DNA from 3 places in the Hubeiibacter jixunmingi genome. Region 1 is predicted to be linked to each of the others. Evidence: predicted binding sites of a transcription regulator. Region 1 holds the regulator's gene; each other region holds the start of a gene.
The links. The regulator PhoB, encoded in region 1, activates phosphate uptake and scavenging genes when phosphate is short. The targets are predictions, from matches to a motif close to TGTCATNAANCTGTCATAA.
Positions count from the first base shown of each region.

Region 2: the regulator PhoB is predicted to act here: its motif matches at 2,585-2,603, upstream of ACEYX7_RS06560 (DNA translocase FtsK).
Region 3: the regulator PhoB is predicted to act here: its motif matches at 3,971-3,989, upstream of ACEYX7_RS03500 (inorganic phosphate transporter).

Region 1 covers NZ_JBHFHK010000028.1:20,016-24,897, reverse strand. Annotated here, with positions in the region: gene uvrA (excinuclease ABC subunit UvrA) at 1-948, opposite strand, end outside; gene phoR (phosphate regulon sensor histidine kinase PhoR) at 1,067-2,122, opposite strand; gene phoB (phosphate regulon transcriptional regulator PhoB) at 2,159-2,857, opposite strand; gene ACEYX7_RS06060 (SDR family NAD(P)-dependent oxidoreductase) at 3,080-3,943, shown strand; gene ACEYX7_RS06055 (SPOR domain-containing protein) at 4,051-4,665, opposite strand; gene argS (arginine--tRNA ligase) at 4,829-4,882, opposite strand, start outside.
Region 2 covers NZ_JBHFHK010000032.1:18,100-22,981, forward strand. Annotated here, with positions in the region: gene ACEYX7_RS06560 (DNA translocase FtsK) at 1-2,376, opposite strand, end outside; gene ACEYX7_RS06565 (DUF2252 domain-containing protein) at 2,673-4,121, shown strand; gene trxB (thioredoxin-disulfide reductase) at 4,257-4,882, shown strand, end outside.
Region 3 covers NZ_JBHFHK010000013.1:32,210-37,091, forward strand. Annotated here, with positions in the region: gene ACEYX7_RS03470 (UvrD-helicase domain-containing protein) at 1-80, shown strand, start outside; gene ACEYX7_RS03475 (hypothetical protein) at 321-527, shown strand; gene ACEYX7_RS03480 (FAD-binding domain-containing protein) at 635-814, opposite strand; gene ACEYX7_RS03485 (MFS transporter) at 873-2,132, shown strand; gene ACEYX7_RS03490 (hydroxypyruvate isomerase family protein) at 2,146-2,961, opposite strand; gene ACEYX7_RS03495 (NAD(P)-dependent oxidoreductase) at 2,965-3,828, opposite strand; gene ACEYX7_RS03500 (inorganic phosphate transporter) at 4,035-4,882, shown strand, end outside.

The DNA.
Region 1 (4,882 bases):
CGGACGCTGTCTATCCCAACCACGAATTACGCCTTGGCTTAATGACAATTCATGATTTTGTAATAATTTTTCGGCACTAAAATGACTACGTGTACCCAAGCCATCACAGACAGGACACGCCCCATAAGGATTGTTAAACGAAAATAAACGTGGTTCAAGCTCGGCAACTGCTCGGTCACATTCAGGACAGCTGTGTTTGGCAGAAAACACGCGTTCAGGTGTTTCGCCGTCCATAAGTGCCAAAATCGCCAAATCATTGCCAAGACGCAAAGCAGTTTCTAAAGATTCAGCAATACGATTACCCAAATCATCACGCACTTTAAAACGGTCAATCACCACATCAATGCTATGCTTTTTATTTTTATTCAAAATTGGCGGATTATCTAGTTCGATAATTTCACCATCAATTCGAGCACGCACAAAGCCTTGCCCTTGTAATTTTTCCAATAGGGTAGAGTATTCGCCCTTACGCTCACGCACTACAGGCGACAAAATCATCACTGCCGTGCCTTCTTCTAATTCTTTAACAATATCAACCATTTCAGTGACAGTTTGAGCCACCATTGGCAGGTCGTGTTCAGGGCAATATGGCGTACCGACACGGGCATACAGCAAACGCAAATAATCGTAAATTTCGGTAATCGTGCCAACGGTTGAACGTGGATTATGACTGGTAGATTTTTGCTCGATGGCAATCGCAGGGCTTAAGCCTTCGATACTATCGACTTCGGGTTTTTCCATTTGTGATAAAAACTGACGAGCATAAGCCGATAAGCTTTCGACATAACGACGTTGCCCTTCGGCATAGAGCGTATCGAATGCCAAAGAGGACTTGCCCGAGCCTGATAATCCTGTAATCACCACAAATTTATCACGTGGAATATCTAGGCTAATATTTTTTAAATTATGGGTTTTGGCACCACGAATACGGATATGACTTTGGCTCATGCAACACTCAAATGTATGCGGAAATAGAACCTTTTAGTCTAGCATAATTCACCAAAAAATGCCGATGGCTTACACAGTGTATACAGCATTTGCAAACATGAAATCAGTCTAAAAAATCTTATTCAAAATCAATAAATCCCGCATTTTGCTCCGCACGATGAATACGCTCGGCAGGGAAAATCACTTTAAAGGTTGAGCCGACATTTTCCACTGATTCAATTTCCAAACGAGCATTGTGCTGTGCCAAAACGTGCTTGACAATCGCCAAGCCCAAGCCTGTACCGCCTGTGGCACGGCTACGCCCTGTATCGACCCGATAAAAACGCTCGGTCAAGCGGGGTAAATGCTGTGGGCTGATGCCAATACCGCTATCTTGTACCGAAAAGACCACTTCATCGCCTTGATTTTGCCAAGAAATATAAATATCACCATGTCGTGGCGTATATTTGATGGCATTGGTAATTAAGTTATTAAAGGCACTAGCAAGATCGACTTCCGAACCGAGTAAATCATCATGGCTACCGACACGTAGATGTAAGCTATGTCCATATTCCGCATTATAGCCTTGTGCATCATCAAACACTTGATGCATTAATTCTGCCATATCGACAAATTTGCGTGGGGCTTGCGGTGCTTCATTTTCCAAACGAGATAAAAACAATAAATCATTGACCAAAGCATTCATACGGCGAGTTTGCTGTTGCATTTGATCAAAAGCACGCTTCCAACGTGGCGACATATCATCCGAATCAGATAAGGTTTCTAAATAGCCACTCAACACGGTCAAAGGCGTGCGTAATTCATGTGAAACATTATCGACAAAGTCTTTGCGAATTTGTTCTAATTGGCGAATACCTGCCACATCATAAGCCAATAATAATTGTTGATTATCGACAAAGGCATTGATTCTTAGACGAATTAAGGCAGAGCGACGTAATTCATCAGCAATCAAAATACCATCAGGTTGTTGTTGGAAATTTTTCAGATAATCAGTAAAACTCACCGATGCAATCACTTTGGTGATATTTTGCTGTAAATGTGTGGTGTTTAATTCAAACAGATCTTCAGCTTGTTGATTCCACCACAAAATATTCTGCTTTGCGTCTAACAAAATCACCGCACTGGCAAGATTCATGACTGACGAAGATGGATTGTTTAAGGTAAATTCTGGCATATGATTTTTCCTTTTCTACTGCAATTAAAATAAACGTTATTCAATTTTGGTAGAAAAACGATAGCCTGTACCACGTACGGTTTGCACATATTCTTCTACGCCATACGGAGAAAGCAATTTGCGTAAACGGCGAATATGCACATCAATGGTACGGTCTTCGATATAGACATTACCGCCCCACACTTGGTCAAGAATTTGAGCACGGCTATAAGCACGCTCAGGATGGGTCATAAAAAATGCCAACAGACGATATTCAGTCGGTCCAAGCTCAATCAATTGTCCATCGAAACTGACACGCTGACCAACTGGATCTAAAGTTAAACCATTGATATCAATATTTTTATCATTTTTGAGATGGCTAGAACGGCGTAACACGGCTTTGATACGAGATACCAACTCTCGGGTAGAAAAAGGCTTGGTCATATAATCATCCGCACCTGCATCTAAGCCTAAGACTTTATTGTCTTCTTCAGCACGAGCGGTGAGCATAATTACAGGGATTTCAGCAAAATTTTCATCATGTTTTAAACGGCGACATAGGTCAATGCCACTCATCTCAAAAGGCAACATCCAATCTAATAAAATCAATGCAGGACGTTGGTCATTGATCATTTGTAATGCTTGGTGAGCATCATTGGCTTGTTGGCACTCAAAACCCGCCATATCCAAAGCAGTATGGATCATCTCACGAATTGCCAGTTCATCATCGACAATTAAAATATGTTGCTCAGCCATGATATTCTCAATGTAATATGATTAAATATATTGCTAAATTTTAGCAGTGAAAGCATATTTTAGGGAAAGAAATTTTGATATTTTTATATCCTGATTTAAATCTCCAATGACTAATCTTAGATAAGCTACAAGATTAAACTTTAATCTTAGGCTGTTGTTATGCAATTTGTGTTATAGTCAGTACATGATATTTGAATGATATATTGAATAGGAAAATGATACATGAACAAGTTTCATCAAGCGGTGGCAGCAATCACAGGTGCAGGCTCAGGTATTGGGCAAGCTTTGGCAATCGAGTTGGCAAAACGTGGCTGTCACTTGGCACTCAGCGATGTGAATGCAGAAAATTTGCAGCATACTGCAGATTTATTAAAAAGTTATTCAATTAAAGTCACCACGCAAACGGTTGATGTCAGTCAATTAGAACAAGTACAAGATTGGGCAGCTCAAACTCAACAACAACATGGCAAAATCAATTATATTTTTAATAATGCTGGTGTGACGCTAGGGGCGAGCTTGGAAGGTTTATCTTATGATAAATTTGAATGGGTCATGAATATTAATTTTTGGGGCGTGGTGTACGGCAGTAAAGAATTTTTACCTTATTTAAAACAAAGTGATTTTGGGCATATCGTCAATATTTCTAGTCTCTTTGGCTTAATCGCCCAGCCATCACAAGGGGCGTACAATGCCAGTAAATTTGCCGTACGTGGCTTTACCGAAGCGTTGCGTCAAGAATTAAAAATTCAAAAATCCAATGTCAGCGTCACCAGTGTGCATCCAGGAGGCATCAAAACCAATATTGCCAAATCGGCAGCGATGGACGACAGCTTGTCAAGTTTGGGAATCAACCCACAAGGTGCAAAACAATCTTTCGACAGCAAATTGACCATGTCACCAAAAGATGCAGCTTTAGCAATTCTGGACGCAGTTGAGCATGATCAGGCACGTGTATTGGTTGGGAATGATGCCAAGATTTTGGACATTGTGCAGCGTATCGCCCCAAGTCATTACCAAAATGTGTTAAGTAAGGGCTTAAAGTTGGCACAAAAAATCAAAGCGTTGAAAAAGAAAAATAAAGCTTAACAAGTTACTAAAAAATAAAAGCCCAATTCAATTGTGAATTGGGCTTTTATCTGACTTATCCACAGCAAAAGCAGTTATCCACAAGGAATACTACTTATCCACAGTGTTTATGGATGGTTTTGATTTGGGCTCAATAAGATTGAATCGATACCACTATTTTTCAAAATTTGCTGTGCTTGGCGAGCATTGGCTTCACCTGCATAAGGACCAGAAATCACACGATACCAAATCTTTTGATTCTCACTGACGATATGAATTTCAGCGGATAATCCACTAAGTAAAATCTCTGCACGACGTGCATCTGCTTCATCAGCAGTTTCGTAGCTACGAATTTGCAAGATATACTGTGCTTGGGCAGGTACTTCAGCATCTGAATGTTCAGACGTAGCTTGTGCTTTGATTGGTTGAGGTGTTTCTTTTTCTTGCGTCGCACGTGATGGAATAGGTGTCACCTGTTGCTGTGGCAAAAGATCATAAAAACGATAGTCTTTATTGGTCTCTTGCTTCGCAATCGCTTCTGATGCCGCTTGTTCGATAGGATCGACAGTGACAGGTGTCCATGGTTGCCAAAACAACAACGCAAATAAAAACACCATACAGCACAACGAGAAGGCAGGAATCCACCACCATTCAGGTAGTTTGAATTTCTTTGGATCCTGTTCTTGACGTGGTACAACGCTTTTTAGGCGACGTGACCATGAGATTTTTTTGGGATTAGACATGGTTCAACCATAGACAATAAATTTAAATTTACAGTTTTTAATCATCAATCTCAACGTCTCTATAGGATAAGTCGTGTTGCGTCAAGCTAACACGACTAAGATACGTCATCACCAAAAATTTAAAACATGTAAAATTTTCAAAACAGTATTTTACAACAATGGTTTACATTTTCTCTGGTGCAGAAACACCAAGCAAAGTGAGACCATTTTTTAACAC
Region 2 (4,882 bases), on a different contig from region 1:
GGTCACGACTGGCGTGAGTAGATGTGGAATATCATTATAATTGGCAAGCTCAAGCTGTTTTGGATCAATCAAAATTAAACGCAATTCTTCAGGGCGATACTTAAGCAACATCGATAAAATCATTGAGTTTACCGCGACTGACTTACCCGAACCCGTTGTCCCTGCTACCAACATATGTGGTGCTTTCGCCAAATCAGTCAGCACAGATACACCTGAAATGTCTTTACCCATTGCCATGCTGATCAAACCATTCGGATCACGGTAATCATAAGTATCTAATAATTCAATCAAACGCACCATTTCGCGGTTTTCATTCGGTACTTCGATGCCGATATAGGGTTTGCCAGGAATAACTTCGACCACACGCACTGATTTCATTGACATAGAGCGTGCCAAATCTTTAGAAATATTGGTCACTTTAGATGCTTTAACACCTGGTGCTAGATCCAACTCAAAACGTGTTACCACTGGACCTGGTTGTGCCTCAACGACTTGAGCCTTGATATTAAAATCTTGTAGCTTGATTTCTAACAATTCTGATAAACGTCGTAACTGCTCTGGACTAAAGCTGACTTTTTTATGCTCATCTACTTTATCCAAGACTTCAAGCTCTGGCAATGGTGACAAATCCAAACGTCGCTGTGCAACCTGCATAGCACGTGATACCACTCGCCCACTACTGTCCGTCAAAGGTGCATCAATATCAGCCCAGTCACTGTCCAAAAGCTGTGCATCAAAGCCATCATTTATTTTATTTTCAAAATCAGTCAAGATGTCGACTGTACCTTGCGATGCTGCTGTAGCATTTGACACTGTACTTGTCGCACTTTGGGTTGCAAAAACTGGCATATCATCAAGTGATGTATCATGAGATACTTCAACTTTAGATGCCAAATCATTTAAATCAAAATCTTGCTCTAAATCCAAATCAGCAAAGCTATCTAGTGTTTTAGCTTGATGCTGTGGTTGGGCATGTTTTGCTACGGTGTCCTGTGCAACGTGTTCTGCTTGCAGATTTTTTGACTGATGATTTTGCTCATTCGGCACAGCATCCAATAATTGGTCAAAGATACTGTCATCATCCCAATCCAATGTCGATTTTTGAGTTTGCTCAAGCTGAGTTAACGCAATATCGCCTTCGGTGGTTGGTTGAAAAATTGGATCTGTAAGCAGCACATCTTCAACGCTCAACGCTTCTTGCACTTGTGTATCATCAGTCAAAACATCTTGAAGCTGAGGCTCATTTACTGTCGTCACAGTAATAGGATCAACATTCTGCTGATCTAAATGCGTATGACTAGGTACTACATTTTCATCAATATTAACGCCTTTTGCAGCAGTCACAATCGATACACCGCTACCAACAAGTGCTGCACGTTCCAAGTTTTTAGCCAGGCTCGATGTGACTGGATGCTTAGCCACTACTGGCTCTTCCACTGGTGCTGGTGCAGGTTTTGGATTCATCAAGTCTGAAATTGATACTTGTTCCAATGGTGGTTGTGGCGGTGCTTTGGCAATAGGATTTGCTTTATGATGGCTTATCGTGGCTGACACACTTTGACGCATTTCACTTGTCACTGAAGTGTTTGGCGTATGTTGATTATTTGGCTCTACTGTGCGTTGCCAAACCTCGCCTGCTTTAATTTCAGTTGCTAAAGTCTCGGCTACAGCTTCAGTATCGATGTGATGATTTTCTGTTGCAACGTCTTTATGCAATTCATCGGTTGCTTGATGGCTGTGTTTATTGGGTGCTACGTTTAAATCAGCTAAATCGTTAAGATCACTTTTATTCAATTCAGCTTTTTTATTTTTATAAAATAATTCTTTTAAATAGTTTGGTGTTTTTGCCAGTACTTCAGGTGCTTTATGCCATTCTATTTTGAATGCCAAAGTCCATAAAGATAAATTAAATAAAGTTAGTAAAACCACCGCACCAATACGTGTAAAGGTATGCTCTAAACCATGAGATAATTCTAAACCTACAATCCCACCTGATGCATTTGCAAGACTATCCGTTGGCACTTGCCACAGAAAATATAACAACGCCGCTGTCGTCAATATAATAAAAAACTGTGCTGCATAGCGAAAAGGACGCGTTAAATAGCTACGTGGCCACCATATTTGAATTGCTTCAATAAACAAAAAAACAGGAATGAGTATCGCAGCCCAACCAACGATTGCATATAAAATATCAGCAAGCCATGCACCAGAAATACCGCTCGCATTGCTTACTTGCTGTGTATCGCTAGACACTTGCAACCAACCCGGGTCAAAAGGCGTATAGGTCATGGTGGCAATCAATAAATAAATGCCTAATGACAATAAAAATATTGTGGTAATGACACGCTGTGTATATTGACCCGCTAAAATGCTCATAATCAACCTTAATCTAAGCAAAAACAAAAAGCTTATCTGACAAGCGTCTCAAACAATAAAATGGCTGAACACGTTGCTGATATTAGGAATTGTGCATTATGCCATAGTTTACAGATGGATAGCAGAGATAAGCATAATTAATTTTTTAAGAAAATGTGTTTTCATTGACACTTTTTCATCAATCATAAATATTGTTCTGCTATACTGCTGACAACAGTTTGATGATGCATTATCAATATGCTTTTGAAATCATTAAACATTGTAATTTATTCAATAATATCTTAAGGATAAGTGTCATGAACGTACTTCAAGAACTGCCATTACCGCAGCAACTTTGGCAAGAACACAGCATCGATATGACTCGTCATCGTATCAATGGTCGTTTACTTAATCAAAGTGAAGGCATGCAAATTGGTAAGGCTCAACGACAACATACACCACGACGTGCATTGGCAAATATCAGTCAGCGTCCGAAAAATATCGATGCCCTAAGTATTTATCACTGGTCAAATCAAGGGCGTCTTGCTCATCTGTTGCCTGTACGTGCTAAGCGTATGAGTGTGTCACCGTTTACTTACTTTCGGGGTATGCCATCGTTGATGCTATTTGATCAGGCTTGGGAAGGTCACCATTCTGGTTTATTCCAACAGATTTGTGGTGATTGTCATCTGACCAATTTTGGTGGTTTTGCCAGCCCAGAACGTAATATGTTATTTGGTATCAATGATTTTGATGAAAGTATCGTTGCACCTTTTGAATGGGACATCAAACGTTTGGCATCCAGTATCATGGTGGCAAGCCCCCTACTCGGCTTGGGTGAGAAAGTCGGACTAAAAGCCATCGAAATTTTATTAGATACTTATCGTGCTGGTTTGTTACACCATCAAAAATTATCTCCGCTAGAAGTGTGGTATGACAAGGTTGATGCAACAAAGATACTTGCACATACTGATGATAAAAAACTACGTGCTACACGTAAACGAGAATTAGACAAGGCACGCTTTAATACTTCAGACAAAGTATTACCAAAACTCACCAAAACCGATCCTGTAACTGGCTTTCGTCAATTTAAAGATGAACCTCCACTACAATTGCATCCAGAAAATGGACAACCTTTTTATCAAGATGTAGAGCTGTTCTTTGAGCAATATCGTAATAGTCTCAAATTTGATCGCCAAGTATTATTTGATCGCTATGCACTGCGAGATGTGGCATTGCGTGTGGTCGGTGTAGGCAGTGTCGGTACACCTGCTGCAGTGGCATTATTTAAAGATGCAGATCATGAACCGTTGATTTTACAAATGAAAGCGGCTTATCCATCAGTTTTGTCACCATTAATCAAGACCGAACATTCACACCAAGGCGAACGTGTGATTCGTGGACAACAATTGATGCAAGCGGCAAGTGATATATTCTTGGGTTTTTCGCAGCTGACCAAACCTCAAACACAAGATTTTTATGTACGCCAATTGCGTGATATGAAGTTTTCCGCTGACTTGAGTACTATGGATACGGAACATTTTTATGAATATATCGAAAGCTGTGGCTTGGCACTGGCTCATGCTCATGCCAAAGCGGGTAATGCAGATATCGTGTTAGGTTATCTCGGTCAAGGTACGAGTATTGTGAATATTATGCAAGATTATGCAACGCAAACAGCAGAGCGAAACTTGCAAGACTATACACAATTTATGAATGAAATTAATACTGGCAAGATTACCGTTGCAGGGGATGAAGTCTTGTAACATCGATGTCAAAATCATCTAAAGTGAAGATTCAATCGGCTATTTAGGTGATTTTGTATAAATTTGCCTAGCTCAAACTTTTTTGGTCTATAATAGCATTCAATTTATTTTACTACGATTAATATGGGATAAACCATGTCTGTACAACATTCACGTTTAATTATTTTAGGTTCAGGTCCAGCAGGTTATACTGCCGCGGTTTATGCAGCACGTGCTAACTTAGAACCAACATTAATTGCAGGTTTGCAATTGGGCGGTCAATTGACTACGACGACTGAAGTCGATAACTGGCCAGGTGGTAAGCGCGGCTTAACAGGTCCAGCATTAATGCAAGATATGCAAGAGCATGCCGAGCGTTTTGGCACCAATATGGTCTATGATCATATCAATCAAGTTGATTTGTCACAACGTCCATTTGTTTTGACCGGTGATATGGGGCAATACAGCTGTGATGCGTTGATCATTGCAACAGGTGCAACGGCACAGTATTTGGGTTTAGATTCTGAACAAAAATTTATGGGTCAAGGCGTGAGTGCTTGTGCGACTTGTGATGGTTTTTTCTATAAAAATAAAGCTGTTGTGGTAGTTGGCGGTGGCAATACCGCAGTAGAAGAAGCTTTATACTTATCAAATATCGCATCGCACGTGACATTGGTACATCGCCGTGATAGTTTGCGTGCCGAAAAAATCATGCAAGACCATCTAATGAAAAAAGTTGCTGAAGGCAAAATCACTGTTGAATGGCATCAGCAAATTGATGA
Region 3 (4,882 bases), on a different contig from region 1:
CTGCCAGTAGCTTACAGCTTGACCCGATGCAACAAGCACAACAAGCATTGGAGCGGTTACGAGCGTTAAGAAATCGCTAGATTATCTAGACTATAAAAATAGCTTAATTCAAATGACTTAAGCTATTTTTACTTCTCATCTCTTTATACGATAAAAATAAAAAATCTGCTTTAAATCAGTGTGGTTTTATCTTGAGAATGTACAAAAAATATTTTTTGGAAATAGTTGACAAAATGCCTATTCAGTCGCAATATAAAGATGAGTTCACAAGGACTCCAATCATTTTTAAAGATGATTGTCTTACACAGGAGCAAAAAAAAATGAAAAAATCAATTTTAGTCATGTCAGCAGTATTGGCATCGTTCGTGGGCATGAGTACAGTTTCAACTGCGTCAGTAGCTACACCTGATACATCTGGATTTTGTACTCGCGAGTATGACCCAGTAGTCTATAAGACAAAGAAAGGCAAACGCATTATTGCACCAAATCCATGTATTGCAGAACTTTGGAAAAAACAAGGTCTTTAATGATTTCTGCTGAGTAAAGCAATGGTGCTTAATTTGAGCACCATTGTTCAGCATTATCCAATTAATAATATCTATAACTTAAAATATTACTTTTTTAAAAATGAACTTCACTGCCATGTTTCGACAAATTGACCATCAAGGTCATACTGTTGGCTTTGCTTTTGTAAATTAAATTGCCTCAAACCACGTGGATCCGCGCCAACACCGCCTAGATATTGCCAATTTCCCCAATTACTTGCTACATCATAATTGAGTAATTGTTTTTGAAAATAGATATAACAAAGTATGTTCCGATTTAGCTACTTAATGCTATACTCTTTTTCTTATCGTTAAGAGTAGTTAAAAATGGCTGCAAGTCAACAAGATAACACGGACAGTATTTTTCAAAGAGAACGCTTGAAACGCTTTAATCAGACTGTTTGGGCGATTTTAGTCGGTACATTTTTTATGCGTTTTAGTTATTTTATGTCATGGCCATTTTTGATTATTTTATTGAATAGTATCCATATTTCCCCTTTAAAAGTGGGTATTATGCTCGGTGCATCAGCAGGCATTAGTTCTTTGTCTGGCTTTTATATCGGTTATTTATCAGACCGTTTTGGGCGTCGGAATATTATGGTTACAGGTTGCGGTTTGGCAGTGCTGAGTTATTGGGCATTGATTATCGCAACGCAATTTTGGCAATTTTTCTTAATCATGTTGGTTTTAGGGCTAGTTCGTCCAATGGTTGAAATGGTTGCCAAAGCGGTATTATCCGACCATTTACCCGATAGCAAAGACCGAGAGTTGGCATTTAATTTACGTTATTTTGCGATTAATATTGCAGGCGGTATTGGGGCTTTAGTCGGTTTATATTTGGCATTAAAAAACCCGAATGCCTTATTTATTTCAACCAGTTTAGCATATTTGGCTTATGGATTTTGGCTTTATCGACTTTTACCGCCGCAATCCAATGATAAAACGTTATCATCTCAAAATCAGTCAATGCAACCACATAGCACGCCAAGTATAATTGATGCGTTTAAAGCCATTCGTCATGATACATTATTTTTATTATTAATTTTTGCGATTCTACTGATGTTAATTGTGTATTCACAGGTGAATGTGACTTTACCGCAGATATTAATCCAAATTAATGCAACGACTGTTGCACATTTTATTGTGATGATTACCGTAGTAAACTGTTTAACTGTGGTATTTTTTCAATTTCCGTTATTGAAAATTATGGAAAATATTACCGTCGGTATACGTACACAAATCGGTTTTATTATGGTGTTATTCTCGCAAATGGCTTTTTTATTTATAGATATGCATTCGCTATGGGCATGGAGTACGGTGATTTTTATATTAAGTTTAGGCGAGTGTATTGCTTTTCCAAATATCAGCGTCACTATTGACAGTATGGCAAAACCAGAGTTACGCGGTAGTTATTTTGGTGCAGCAATGCTAGGAGATTTTGGTTCGGCACTTGGACCGATTTTTGGTGGTATGATTATTGGTCAATTCAGCCACCAAAGTTATTTTGTCTTTAGTACGATATTATCTGTACTTACTGTACTGATTTATCATCAGATTGTGCGGTCGCAACGTACTGCACAATCTTAACTTTTAAGTCAACTTAGAAAAACTGTTTAAATTTTTCTTTCCAATTAAAGCTTTGTAACGACTCACCTTGCGGGCGGTATTCAGCACAAACCTTGCCTTGATAATCGCTCTCGGCAATGGCTTGGAAAATCTCGGCAAAATTAAGCTCGCCTGTACTTGGTTGATGGCGAGTAGGACTATCAGCAAATTGAATATGTCCAATGTGTGGCATATATTTGTGCAAGCTATCCGCTACATTTTCACCAATGCGTGCGATATGATAACAGTCAAATTGTAAGGCTAAATTGTCATGTTGGACTTGCTGTAAAACTTGTTCGACTTGGTTTAAATTTTGTACCAAAAAATGCGGCATATCAATACCATTAATCAATTCAAAAACTACTTTAATACCATGTTTCTGGGCATATTCAGCAGTAAATTTTAAATTTTCAATCAACACTTGCCAGCATTCATTGCAGTCAAAACTTTGCTCACCTGTTGCAGTTTGATTGCGTCCTGCCAAAACATTAATCATCGGTACATTTAAGACTGTGGCATATTCCACTGCTTGTTTTACCGCCTGTTGAAATTCTGTTTGTTTATTCGGCACACAAGCTAAGCCCAAACCACCTTGTAGTAAATCCGCAGCAGGCACATTAATTAAACAAAGCTCAAGTTGATATCGTTGCAATTGTTGTTGAATAGCATCGATAGATAATTCATAAGGAAATTGTACTTCGACCGTATCAAATCCTGCCTGACGAGCCAAAGCAAAACGCTCAATCAACGGCACTTCAGTAAAAATCATCGATAAATTGACGCCCAAATTGATTTTATTGCTTTTATTCATGGTTTATTCCTCTGGCTGTCCAGTGACTTGGTAAATAATGGTGGCTAGGTCTTGTTCGGCATAGCCATGCTGTTGATGTTGTTGTAATTGTTGTAAAGCACGTTCGGCAACGGGAATATTTAAATCAAACTGCTCGGCAAGCTTGACCGCATTGTTTAAATCTTTGCTTAAAGTTTGTACTTTCCATTGTACAGGCTGAAAAACTTGGCTTGCCATGCGTGGGCTTAGAATTTGAAAAGGCTTAGAGTCGGCAAAACCATTGGCAAGCGCAGGGGCGAGTAACTCGGCATTCACACCCGCTTTTTGAGCCAAAGCCACTGCTTCGGCAATCACGGCACTGCTACTGGCGACAATCAATTGATTACAAATTTTGGTGGCTTGTCCTGCACCGACATCGCCCATGATGGTGACACGCTGTGATAGCACTTGATAAATCGGTTGTAATTGTTGAATGGTATCTGTATTTCCCCCAGCAAAAATCACCAAGCTACCTTGTTCTGCACCTTGCGTGCCGCCCGATACAGGTGAATCAATCCAAGTACATTGTTTTTCAGCAACTTTTTCCGCTAAGATTTTGGTTTGTTGTACGGAAAGACTGGAAAAATCGACAATAATTTGTCCTGTTGTCAAAAAAGGATAAATTTTTTCTACTGTTTCTGTCACGGCATAGTCATCTGCTAAACAGATTAAAATCACTGCATAATCGGCAATTTTTTCTAAGTCTAAAACTGATGCTCCTTGTTGTAATAATGGCTCACAAGCACTCAGCGTGCGATTCCACACCGCCACAGAAAAATCAGCTTCAAGTAAACGGCTTGCCATACGGCTACCCATCAAGCCCATACCCAAAAATGCAATCTTTGACATATAAGTATTCCTCTCTTATTTACGTATTAATCAAAAAATTATTTTATCATACCTAAGCGGACTGTTTTTGTGTTTATTTTTACGACTTAAGTGATAAATATCACTAAGATTTTTAATAAATAAGGTCAAAAAATATACCAATTGTCATACAAGTGTCATAAAAAAAGTTCACACTAACGCCAAATTACATCGACACGGTTTTAATTATGTCTGATAGCGATAAAGATATTCTTTCTCACTTAAGTCAAGATGCTGCACAATCAACAAATGTGCATCAAAAATTGCCAAAATACTTTTTACCCGTATTTTTATCAGTAATCATCGGTACATTAATCTATATTGGTGTGCAGTTGTCTGCCGATTTATCGCATGTACCACCATTGCATCTATATTCAGTAATTTTGCTTGGGGTAGCATTATTTATTGCCTTAGGCTTTGAATTTGTGAATGGTTTCCATGATACCGCCAATGCAGTGGCAACGGTGATTTATACCAACGCCTTACCTGCACCAACAGCAGTGATGTGGGCTGGTTTTTGTAACTTCTTAGGGGTTATGGTCGCCAGTGGTGCGGTAGCGTATAGCATTATCGCTTTGCTTCCTGTTGAAATGATTATGAATGTGGGTAGTGGTGCGGGCTTTGCGATGGTCTTTGCACTGTTATTAGCGGCCATCATCTGGAACTTGGGAACATGGTTCTTTGGTATCCCTGCATCGAGTTCGCATACCTTGATTGGTTCAATCATCGGTGTGGGTTTGATGAATCAGCTTTTGAATGCTGGTAGTGGAACCAGTGGTGTCGATGTTGATCAAATTATCAAAGTAGGTAAGGCATTATTATTCTCGCCTTTGATTGGTTTCTTCTTTGCGATGGTCGTTTTTACATTGGTAAAAGTGATCTTTAAAAAGCAAATGGAATTATTCCAACCACCTGTGGGCAATCGTCCACCACCACCGCTTATTCGTGGTATTTTGATTTTTACTTGTACTGGGGTAAGCTTTGCTCACGGTTCAAATGATGGTCAAAAAGGCATGGGCTTGATCATGTTAATCTT